DNA from 2 places in the Bradyrhizobium sp. S3.12.5 genome. Region 1 is predicted to be linked to the other one. Evidence: riboswitches for the same ligand, from Rfam matches in the RefSeq annotation. Region 1 holds a riboswitch; the other holds the start of a gene.

Evidence for each region. Region 1 has a riboswitch for glycine ahead of gcvT (glycine cleavage system aminomethyltransferase GcvT). Riboswitches for the same ligand answer to the same signal wherever they lie in the genome.
Region 2: it holds a riboswitch for glycine, as region 1 does, so the genes downstream of both, ABIC09_RS09105 (D-amino acid dehydrogenase) here and gcvT (glycine cleavage system aminomethyltransferase GcvT) in region 1, are expected to answer to the same signal.

The regions. Positions count from the first base shown of each region.
Region 1 covers NZ_JBEPRF010000005.1:90,418-94,834, reverse strand. Annotated here, with positions in the region: gene alaS (alanine--tRNA ligase) at 1-998, opposite strand, end outside; glycine riboswitch at 1,243-1,333, shown strand; gene gcvT (glycine cleavage system aminomethyltransferase GcvT) at 1,480-2,628, shown strand; gene gcvH (glycine cleavage system protein GcvH) at 2,642-3,010, shown strand; gene gcvP (aminomethyl-transferring glycine dehydrogenase) at 3,175-4,417, shown strand, end outside.
Region 2 covers NZ_JBEPRF010000005.1:235,428-239,844, reverse strand. Annotated here, with positions in the region: gene ABIC09_RS09115 (ABC transporter substrate-binding protein) at 1-296, opposite strand, end outside; gene ABIC09_RS09110 (M20/M25/M40 family metallo-hydrolase) at 566-1,696, shown strand; glycine riboswitch at 1,791-1,895, shown strand; glycine riboswitch at 1,899-2,026, shown strand; gene ABIC09_RS09105 (D-amino acid dehydrogenase) at 2,095-3,405, shown strand; gene ABIC09_RS09100 (ABC transporter permease) at 3,589-4,417, shown strand, end outside.

The sequences.
Region 1 (4,417 bases):
TCGCGGACCAGCGCCCAGACCAGGCGATGCATCAGCGGCTCTTTCGCGCCGAGCAGCTGCGCATGGCGCATCGCGCGGCGCATGATCCGGCGCAGCACGTAACCGCGGCCCTCGTTGGAGGGCAGCACGCCATCCGCGACCAGGAAGGCGGAAGAGCGCAAATGGTCGGCGATGACGCGGAACGAGGCCACCGTCTGCTCGTTCGGCCCGTGGCCCAGCGCGGACGACGTCGCATCGATCAGGTGGCGGAACAGGTCGGTCTCGAACACGCTGTCGACGCCCTGCATGATGCTGGCCATGCGCTCCAGGCCCATGCCGGTGTCGATCGAGGGACGCGGCAGATCCACGCGCTCCTCCTTCGTCACCTGCTCGTATTGCATGAAGACGAGATTCCAGAATTCGAGGAAGCGATCGCCGTCCTCTTCCGGCGAGCCCGGAGGGCCGCCCCAGATGTGATCGCCGCGGTCGATGAAGATCTCCGAGCACGGGCCGCACGGGCCGGTGTCGCCCATTGCCCAGAAATTGTCCGAGGTCGGGATGCGGATGATACGGTCGTCGGAGAAGCCGGCGATCTTCTTCCAGAGCCCGTGCGCCTCGTCGTCGGTGTGGTAGACGGTGACGAGCAGCTTGTCCTTGTTCAGCCCAAACTCCTTCGTGATGAGCTTCCAGGCCAGCTCGATCGCGCGCTCCTTGAAGTAGTCGCCGAACGAGAAGTTGCCGAGCATCTCGAAGAAGGTGAGATGGCGCGCGGTGTAGCCGACATTGTCGAGGTCGTTGTGCTTGCCGCCGGCGCGCACGCATTTCTGCGAAGTGGTGGCGCGCTGATACGGCCGCTTCTCGACACCTGTAAAAACGTTCTTGAACTGCACCATGCCGGCATTGGTGAACATCAACGTCGGGTCGTTGCGCGGCACCAATGGCGAGGACGACACGATCTCGTGGCCGTTCTCGGCAAAGAAGTTCAGAAAGGTCGACCTGATCTCGTTGACGCCGCTCATGTTCATCCAATCGGGTGTGCTTGGACCCGCTTCCTTGCCGTCCAAACCTGGGATTCGGCTGATATCTGCGGGCCAAAGCGCTTTTAGACAAGGCCAGCTTCGCTGTCCAGAAACTGTGCAGAGAGATCAGAGGGTTGCCGCAGTCGCGCAATCCCGTTGCGATCCCGTTGCAATCCCGTTGGAAAGCCGCAAAGGGCGCGTTGACAGGCTTGGCCGGGCTGTGGTCTGTACCCATCTGTATCGTACGGCCACGTCGGGAGAGACCGGCTTTGGGTAGCCGGCGCCGAAGGAGCAACCGCCCCGGAAACTCTCAGGCAAAAGGACCGCGTGGCTTTGACGACATCTGGAAAGAGGCGCCGACGGGCTTAAGGCCCGGACTGCGTCCGCCGACGGGATAATACTCTCAGGCACAGCGACAGATGGGGCTTCGATTGGTGTCCTCAGGGGAATCGTCCCCGGGGAACCGCCGAGGGCCCCTGTGATGTCAGTGCGCGACGACCGAGACTCCCTGAGACGTACCCCCCTCTACGACCTCCATGTGTCGCTCGGCGGCAAGATGGTGCCGTTCGCGGGCTATGACATGCCCGTGCAGTACCCCGCGGGCGTCCTGAAAGAGCACCTCCAGACCCGTAACCAGGCCGGCCTGTTCGACGTCTCCCACATGGGCCAGATCGCGCTTCGGCCGAAGTCGGGCAAGGTCGAGGACGCCGCCCGCGCGCTGGAGCGGCTGGTGCCGCAGGATATCGTCGCGGTTGCACAGGGGCGGCAGCGCTACGCCCAGTTCACCAATGCGGATGGCGGCATTCTCGACGACCTGATGGTCGCCAATTTCGGCGATCATTTGTTCCTGGTCGTCAACGCCGCCTGCAAGGCCGAGGACGAGGCGCATCTGCGCGCCAATCTCTCCGACGCCTGCGTCATCGATTCGCTCGCCGATCGCGCGCTGATCGCCTTACAGGGCCCGAAGGCCGAGGCTGCACTGGCGAAATTGTGTGCAGAGGCGCCCGCCATGAAGTTCATGGACGCCGGCCCGCATCAGGTCGCCGGGCTTGCCTGCTTTGTCTCGCGTTCCGGCTACACCGGCGAGGACGGTTTTGAAATTTCGGTGCCCGCTGCGGATGCCGAGCGCCTGGCCAGGACGCTGCTGGAAAATCCTGACGTGATGCCGATCGGCTTAGGGGCCCGCGACAGCCTGCGGCTGGAAGCCGGCCTCTGCCTCTACGGCCACGACATCGACACTGCGACCACGCCGGTCGAGGCCGCGCTGGAATGGTCGGTGCAGAAAAGCCGCCGCAGCGGCGGCGCCCGCGCCGGCGGTTTTCCCGGAGCCGAAAAGATCCTCGCTCATTTCGATCACGGCGCATCCCGCCGCCGCGTCGGCCTGCGCACTGAGGGCCGCGCGCCGGTGCGCGAAGGCGCGCTGCTGTTTGCCGATAGCGCTGGCGGCGAGCCGATCGGAAAGGTCACCTCGGGCGGTTTCGGCCCGAGCCTGAATGCGCCGGTCGCGATGGGCTATGTGCCCACAAGCCTGAGCGCGCTCGGCACAAAACTCTTTGCCGAGGTGCGCGCGCAACGTCTGCCGCTCACCGTCGCCGCCATGCCCTTCGTGAAAAACACCTACAAACGCTGAGGACTTTAAGAAAATGACCACGACACTGTACACCACCGACCACGAATGGCTCGCGATCGAGGGCGATGTCGCCACTGTCGGCATCACCGATTACGCGCAGTCGCAGCTCGGCGACGTCGTGTTCGTCGAGCTGCCCAAGCTCGGCCGCGTCCTCAAGAAGGCCGAAGCCGCAGCCGTCGTGGAATCGGTGAAGGCCGCCTCCGACGTCTACGCGCCTGTGACCGGCGAGGTGCTGGAGACCAACCCCGATCTCGCGAGCGAGCCGGCGCTGGTCAATTCGGATGCGCAAGGCAAAGCCTGGTTCTTCAAGATCAGGATTGCCGACAAGAGCGAGCTCGGCGGCCTCATGGATGAAGCCGCCTACAAGGCACACACGGCGTGAGATGACGAGAACTTTGACCTCATATTCGGTGTCATCGTCCGCGGAGGCGGACGATCCAGCACGCCGCGGCTCCTCTGCTCAAGCCGTGACGCCTGCGTGTACTGGATGCCCCGCCTTCGCGGGGCATGACGCCGACGACAGATAATCTAAAGCGAGGACCCATGATGACCGCGCACCGCAAATCCAATGGCGACACCGCCAGTTTCGTTCGCCGCCACATCGGCCCGTCGGCGCGCGATGTCAGCGCAATGCTCGAGACCGTCAGCGCAAAGGGCGTCGACGCACTGATGGCGGAGACGCTGCCGGCCTCGATCCGGCAGGCCGCCCCGCTCGATCTCGGCAAGCCCTTGAGCGAGACCGAGGCGATCGCGCACATGGCCGAGCTCGCGCGTCAGAACCAGGTCTTCACCTCGCTGATCGGCCAGGGCTATTCCGGCACGATCCTGCCCGCGGTGATCCAGCGCAACATCCTCGAAAGCCCCGCCTGGTACACGGCGTACACGCCCTATCAGCCCGAGATCAGCCAGGGCCGGTTGGAAGCGCTGTTCAACTTCCAGACCATGATCTGCGACCTCACCGGGCTCGACGTCGCCAACGCCTCGCTGCTCGATGAGGCCACCGCTGCGGCCGAAGCCATGGCGCTTGCGGAACGGCATTCGCGGGTCGAGGCGAAAGCCTTCTTCGTCGACAAGGATGTGCATCCGCAGACACTCGCGGTGATGCGCACCCGCGCCGAGCCGCTCGGCTGGTCGCTGGTGGTCGGCGATCCCCTCACCGATCTCGCGAAGTGTGACGTGCTCGGTGCGCTGCTGCAATATCCGGGATCATCCGGCGCGGTGCGCGACCTCAGGCCCGCGATCGCGGCGCTGAAGGCCAAGGGCGCGCTCGCAATCGTTGCCGCCGATCTGCTGGCGCTAACGCTGCTTGCCTCGCCCGGCGAGCTCGGCGCCGACATCGCGATCGGCTCGGCGCAGCGCTTTGGCGTGCCGATGGGCTATGGCGGCCCGCACGCCGCCTATATGGCGGTGCGCGATGCGCTGAAGCGCTCGCTGCCCGGCCGCATCGTCGGCCTCAGCGTCGACTCGCGCGGGATGCCTGCCTATCGGCTCGCGCTGCAGACCCGCGAGCAGCACATTCGCCGCGAGAAGGCGACCTCCAACATCTGCACCGCGCAGGTGCTGCTCGCCGTGATCGCCGCGATGTATGCGGTCTATCACGGCCCCGAGGGCCTCGCGCAGATCGCGCGCAATGTGCATCGCCGCGCCGCCGTGCTCGCGGCCGGCCTGCGCAAGCTCGGCTTTGCTCTGACCAGCGAAGCCTTCTTCGACACGCTCAGCGTCGATGCCGGCGCCAAGCGCGCCGAGGTCATCGCGCGCGCGACCGCGGAGAAGATCAATCTCGGCGTCG
Region 2 (4,417 bases), 150 kb from region 1:
AGCGTGAAGGTGTAGGTGAGCTTGTCGTCCGAGATCTTCCAGTCCGCCATCTGCGGCTGGATCTTGAAGTTCGCATCCGTCGTGATCAGCGTGTCATAGACCATGTAGCCATGGTCACGCGTGATGTAGGCGGTGGTGAAGATCGGATCGATGATGCGCAGATCCGAATGCATCACCGCGGTGATGGTCTTGCCGGCCGCAAACACCGGCGAGGCCATCGCCGTCGCAAGCGCGACGACCGACAGCGCGAGTGTGGAGGCGAACGCGCGTCGCCCCCGGCGCATCAAGCTCAACATAGAAAGTTTCTCCTGGCGTGAAACTGTTCAAAGGCAGGTTATTGGTTGGGCATTCGGTTCGTTCCTTAGGCGAACTAACCTCATGCAATGCCTTTATCTTTTCGAGACTTGCAGACAGTGTTGAGCGCGTCAATCCGGTTTCGGTGCAGCCCATGGCATCGCGCGCACGGGCTCCACAATGACCGGTTTGGCTCTACAACTCTTCCCGCTTGTCCTGCCCGCGCCGATGCAATGCGCATTCCATCTTTTGAAGCTTGAGAGACATCAAGATGAATCCAGCCAATCTTCCCTTCGATTCCGAGGCGATGCTCGAGGGCCTGCGCACCTGGGTGGAATGCGAGAGCCCGACCTGGGACGCAGGAGCGGTCAACCGTATGCTCGATATCGCAGCGCGGGATATGGCGATCATGGGTGCGACCATCGAGCGCATCGCCGGCCGTCAGGGCTTTGGCGGCGTCGTCCGCGCGCGCTTCCCGCATCCAAAGCAGGGCGAGCCGGGCATCCTGATCGCCGGGCACGTGGATACCGTCCACCCGGTCGGCACCATCGAGAAGCTCAAATGGCGGCGCGAGGGCAATAAGTGCTACGGCCCGGGCATCTACGACATGAAGGGCGGCAACTATCTCTCGCTGGAAGCGATCCGGCAGCTGGCGCGCGCGTCCTTCACCACGCCGCTGCCGGTCACCATCCTGTTTACGCCGGACGAGGAAGTCGGCACGCCCTCGACGCGCGACATCATCGAGGCGGAAGCTGCGCGCAACAAATATGTGCTCGTGCCCGAGCCCGGCCGCGCCGACAACGGCGTCACGACCGGACGTTACGCCATCGCGCGATTCAATCTGGAAGCGACGGGGCGGCCGAGCCACGCCGGCGCGACCCTATCGGCGGGACGCTCGGCAATCCGCGAGATGGCAAGGCAGATTCTTGCGATCGACGCGATGACGACGGAAGACTGCACTTTCTCGGTCGGCGTCGTGCATGGCGGGCAGTGGGTCAACTGCGTTGCAACGACTGCCACCGGCGAAGCGCTCTCCATGGCGAAGCGCCAGGCCGATCTCGACCGCGGCGTCGAGCGGATGCTGGCCCTGTCGGGCACCGCGAACGACGTCAACTTCAAGGTGACGCGTGGCGTGACGCGGCCGGTGTGGGAGGCGGATGCCGGCACCATGGCGCTGTATGAAAAGGCGCGCGGCATCGCCAAATCTCTCGGCGCGGAATTACCGCATGCGAGCTCCGGCGGAGGCTCCGACGGCAACTTTACGGGCGCGATGGGAATTCCGACGCTCGACGGTCTCGGCGTGCGCGGCGGCAATGGCCACACGCTCGAGGAGTTCATCGAGGTCGAGAGCCTGGTTGAACGCGGGCGCTTGATGGCTGGGTTGCTTGCGACGCTGGAGTAATTGAATCAACTTCGCACTGCACAATGCGTTGGCAGGCGCGGTTCAAATTTAGCCTTGTCTAAAAATAAGGCGCATCGTACTGCTCGATGGTCCACGCGACGATGCGGGAGAGATCGCAATGAAGGCTTCCAGCTTTCATTGCGGCGCCGACGGAGCAACCGCCCCGGAAACTCTCAGGCAAAAGGACTGTATCGTCAGGACGATCTGGAGAGAGACGGCACGAATGAGACATCGTGACGTCCACCGAAGGGGATAGTCCGTATTGGCCTTGTGAGGTCCGCCCTCGCCGAGGTCCGTGTCGGATCAAGCTCTCAGGTAACCGTGACAGATGGGGCGCCGCCAACGGCTTTCGGGCCGGCGGTTAGCCGACTCTAACTCACGGGAGCCCCGACTTCATCATGACTCATATCGCCATCATTGGCGCCGGCATCACCGGCGTAACGACTGCCTATGCCCTGCTCGAACGCGGCTTTGAGGTGACGGTGCTCGACAAGCATCGCTACGCCGCGATGGAGACCTCGTTTGCGAACGGCGGGCAGCTCTCCGCCAGCAATGCCGAGGTGTGGAATAGCACCGCCACGATCCTGAAAGGCCTGCGCTGGATGTTCCGGCGCGACGCGCCGCTGCTGATGAACCCGCGGCCGAACTGGCACAAATATTCCTGGATGAGCGAGTTCGTCGCCAATATCGGAAACTACCGCGCCAACACGATTCTGACCACGCGGCTCGCGATCGAAGCCCGCAAGCACCTGTTCGAGATTGCGGCACGCGAAGGCATCGACTTCGATCTCGAACGTCGCGGCATCCTCCATATCTATAACGACAGGAAGGGTTTCGAGTCCGGCCTGCGCGTCAACGCACTGCTGCAGGAAGGTGGGCTCGATCGGCGCCCGGTGACTTCGGAGGAAATCCGCACGATCGAGCCGACGCTGCGCAAGGATTATTACGGCTTCTACACGCCGTCGGATGCGACCGGCGACATTCATAAGTTCACGCGCGGGCTGGCGGACGCCTGCAAGCGTCGCGGCGCAACCTTCATCCATGAGGCCAATATCGATTCCGTCGCCCCGGCCGGCGGAGGCTTTGTCATCGGCTGGGCTGATCTGTCCGCAAGCGACGCGGTCGCCTCCGCGCGCGGCGTGCTGAAGGTTGATGGCGTCGTGGTCTGCGCCGGCGTTGCCAGCCGTCACTTCGCCGCCATGCTCGACGAGCGCGTCAACGTCTATCCGGTGAAGGGCTATTCGATCACCGTGCACCTCGATACCGACGAAAGCCGTAGCGCGACGCCGACCGTCAGCCTGCTCGACGAAGCCGCCAAGATCGTCACCAGCCGGCTCGGCGCGGATCGTTTTCGCGTTGCCGGCACGGCCGAGTTCAACGACTTCAACCGCGACATCCGCGCCGACCGCGTGCAGCCATTGATCGACTGGGTGCGCAGCAATTTCCCGGCGGTCGAGACGTCTCGCATTATTCCGTGGGCCGGGCTGCGTCCGATGATGCCCGACATGATGCCGGTGGTGCGAGCAGGCCGGATGCCCGGCGTGTTCTTCAACACCGGCCACGGCCATCTCGGCTGGACGTTATCGGCCGCGACCGCGCAAATGATTGCCGCAACCATCGACGGCTGGCGCGGGCTCAATGCGCCGCCAACCGTCCCTTCGCTTCGGGGCGAACTTGCGGTTGAGCGCGAGATGCGCTGTGCATCCTGAGTGGTCGCAAAACCGATGCGGGGCGGCCTCTTGCGACCGCCCTGCCCTTGGCACACAATTTGCCCCGAGACGACGGTTCTCCGGCCGGCTTTTCCAGCCCGAACGACAGGCACGCATGATAGACACGATCGAATCCACGGGTGCCCTCTGGGCGTCGCAAGTTCCGCAGCCGGAGATAGGTTCATGCTAGGTTATCTCATTCGCCGCGTTCTGGCTGCGGTGCCCGTGATGGGCGTCGTCGCGCTGTTCGTGTTCCTGTTGCTGCGGCTGACGCCCGGCGACCCGGCCGCGATCCTCGCCGGCGACAATGCGACGCCGGAGCGGCTGGAGCGGATTCGCGCCTCGCTCGGCCTCAACGAGCCGCTGATCGTGCAGTTCATCACCTGGGTCGGCAAGCTCTTGCACGGCGATCTCGGCACGTCGCTGATCTCCAACCTGCCGGTCATGAAGATGATCGGCCAGCGCGTCGAGCCGTCGATCTCGATCGCGCTGTCGACCATCATCCTCGCCGTCATCGTCGCCGTGCCCTTGGGGGTGATCGCGGCCTGGAAGCACGGCACCTGGATCGACCGTTTCGTGATGGGCCTCTCCGTGCTCGGCTTCTCGGTGCCGGTGTTCGTGGTCGGCTATGTCCTGATCGAGGTCTTTGCGATCGACCTGCGCTGGGTGCCGGTGCAGGGCTTCAAGAGCATCTCGACCGGCTTCGGCGCCTTCTTCGAGCGCATCATCCTGCCGACCTGCGCGCTCTCCTTCATCTACATCGCGCTGATCGCGCGCATGACGCGCGCGGCGATGCTCGATGTGCTCGGCGAAGATTACGTGCGAACGGCACGCGCCAAGGGCATCAACGAGGTCGCGGTGATGATGCGGCACGCGCTGCGCAACGCCGCTGTGCCCGTGATCACCGTGATCGGTACCGGCTTCGCGCTACTGATCTCCGGCGTCGTCGTGACCGAGAGCGTGTTCAACATCCCAGGCATCGGCCGCCTCACCGTCGATGCGGTGCTGGCGC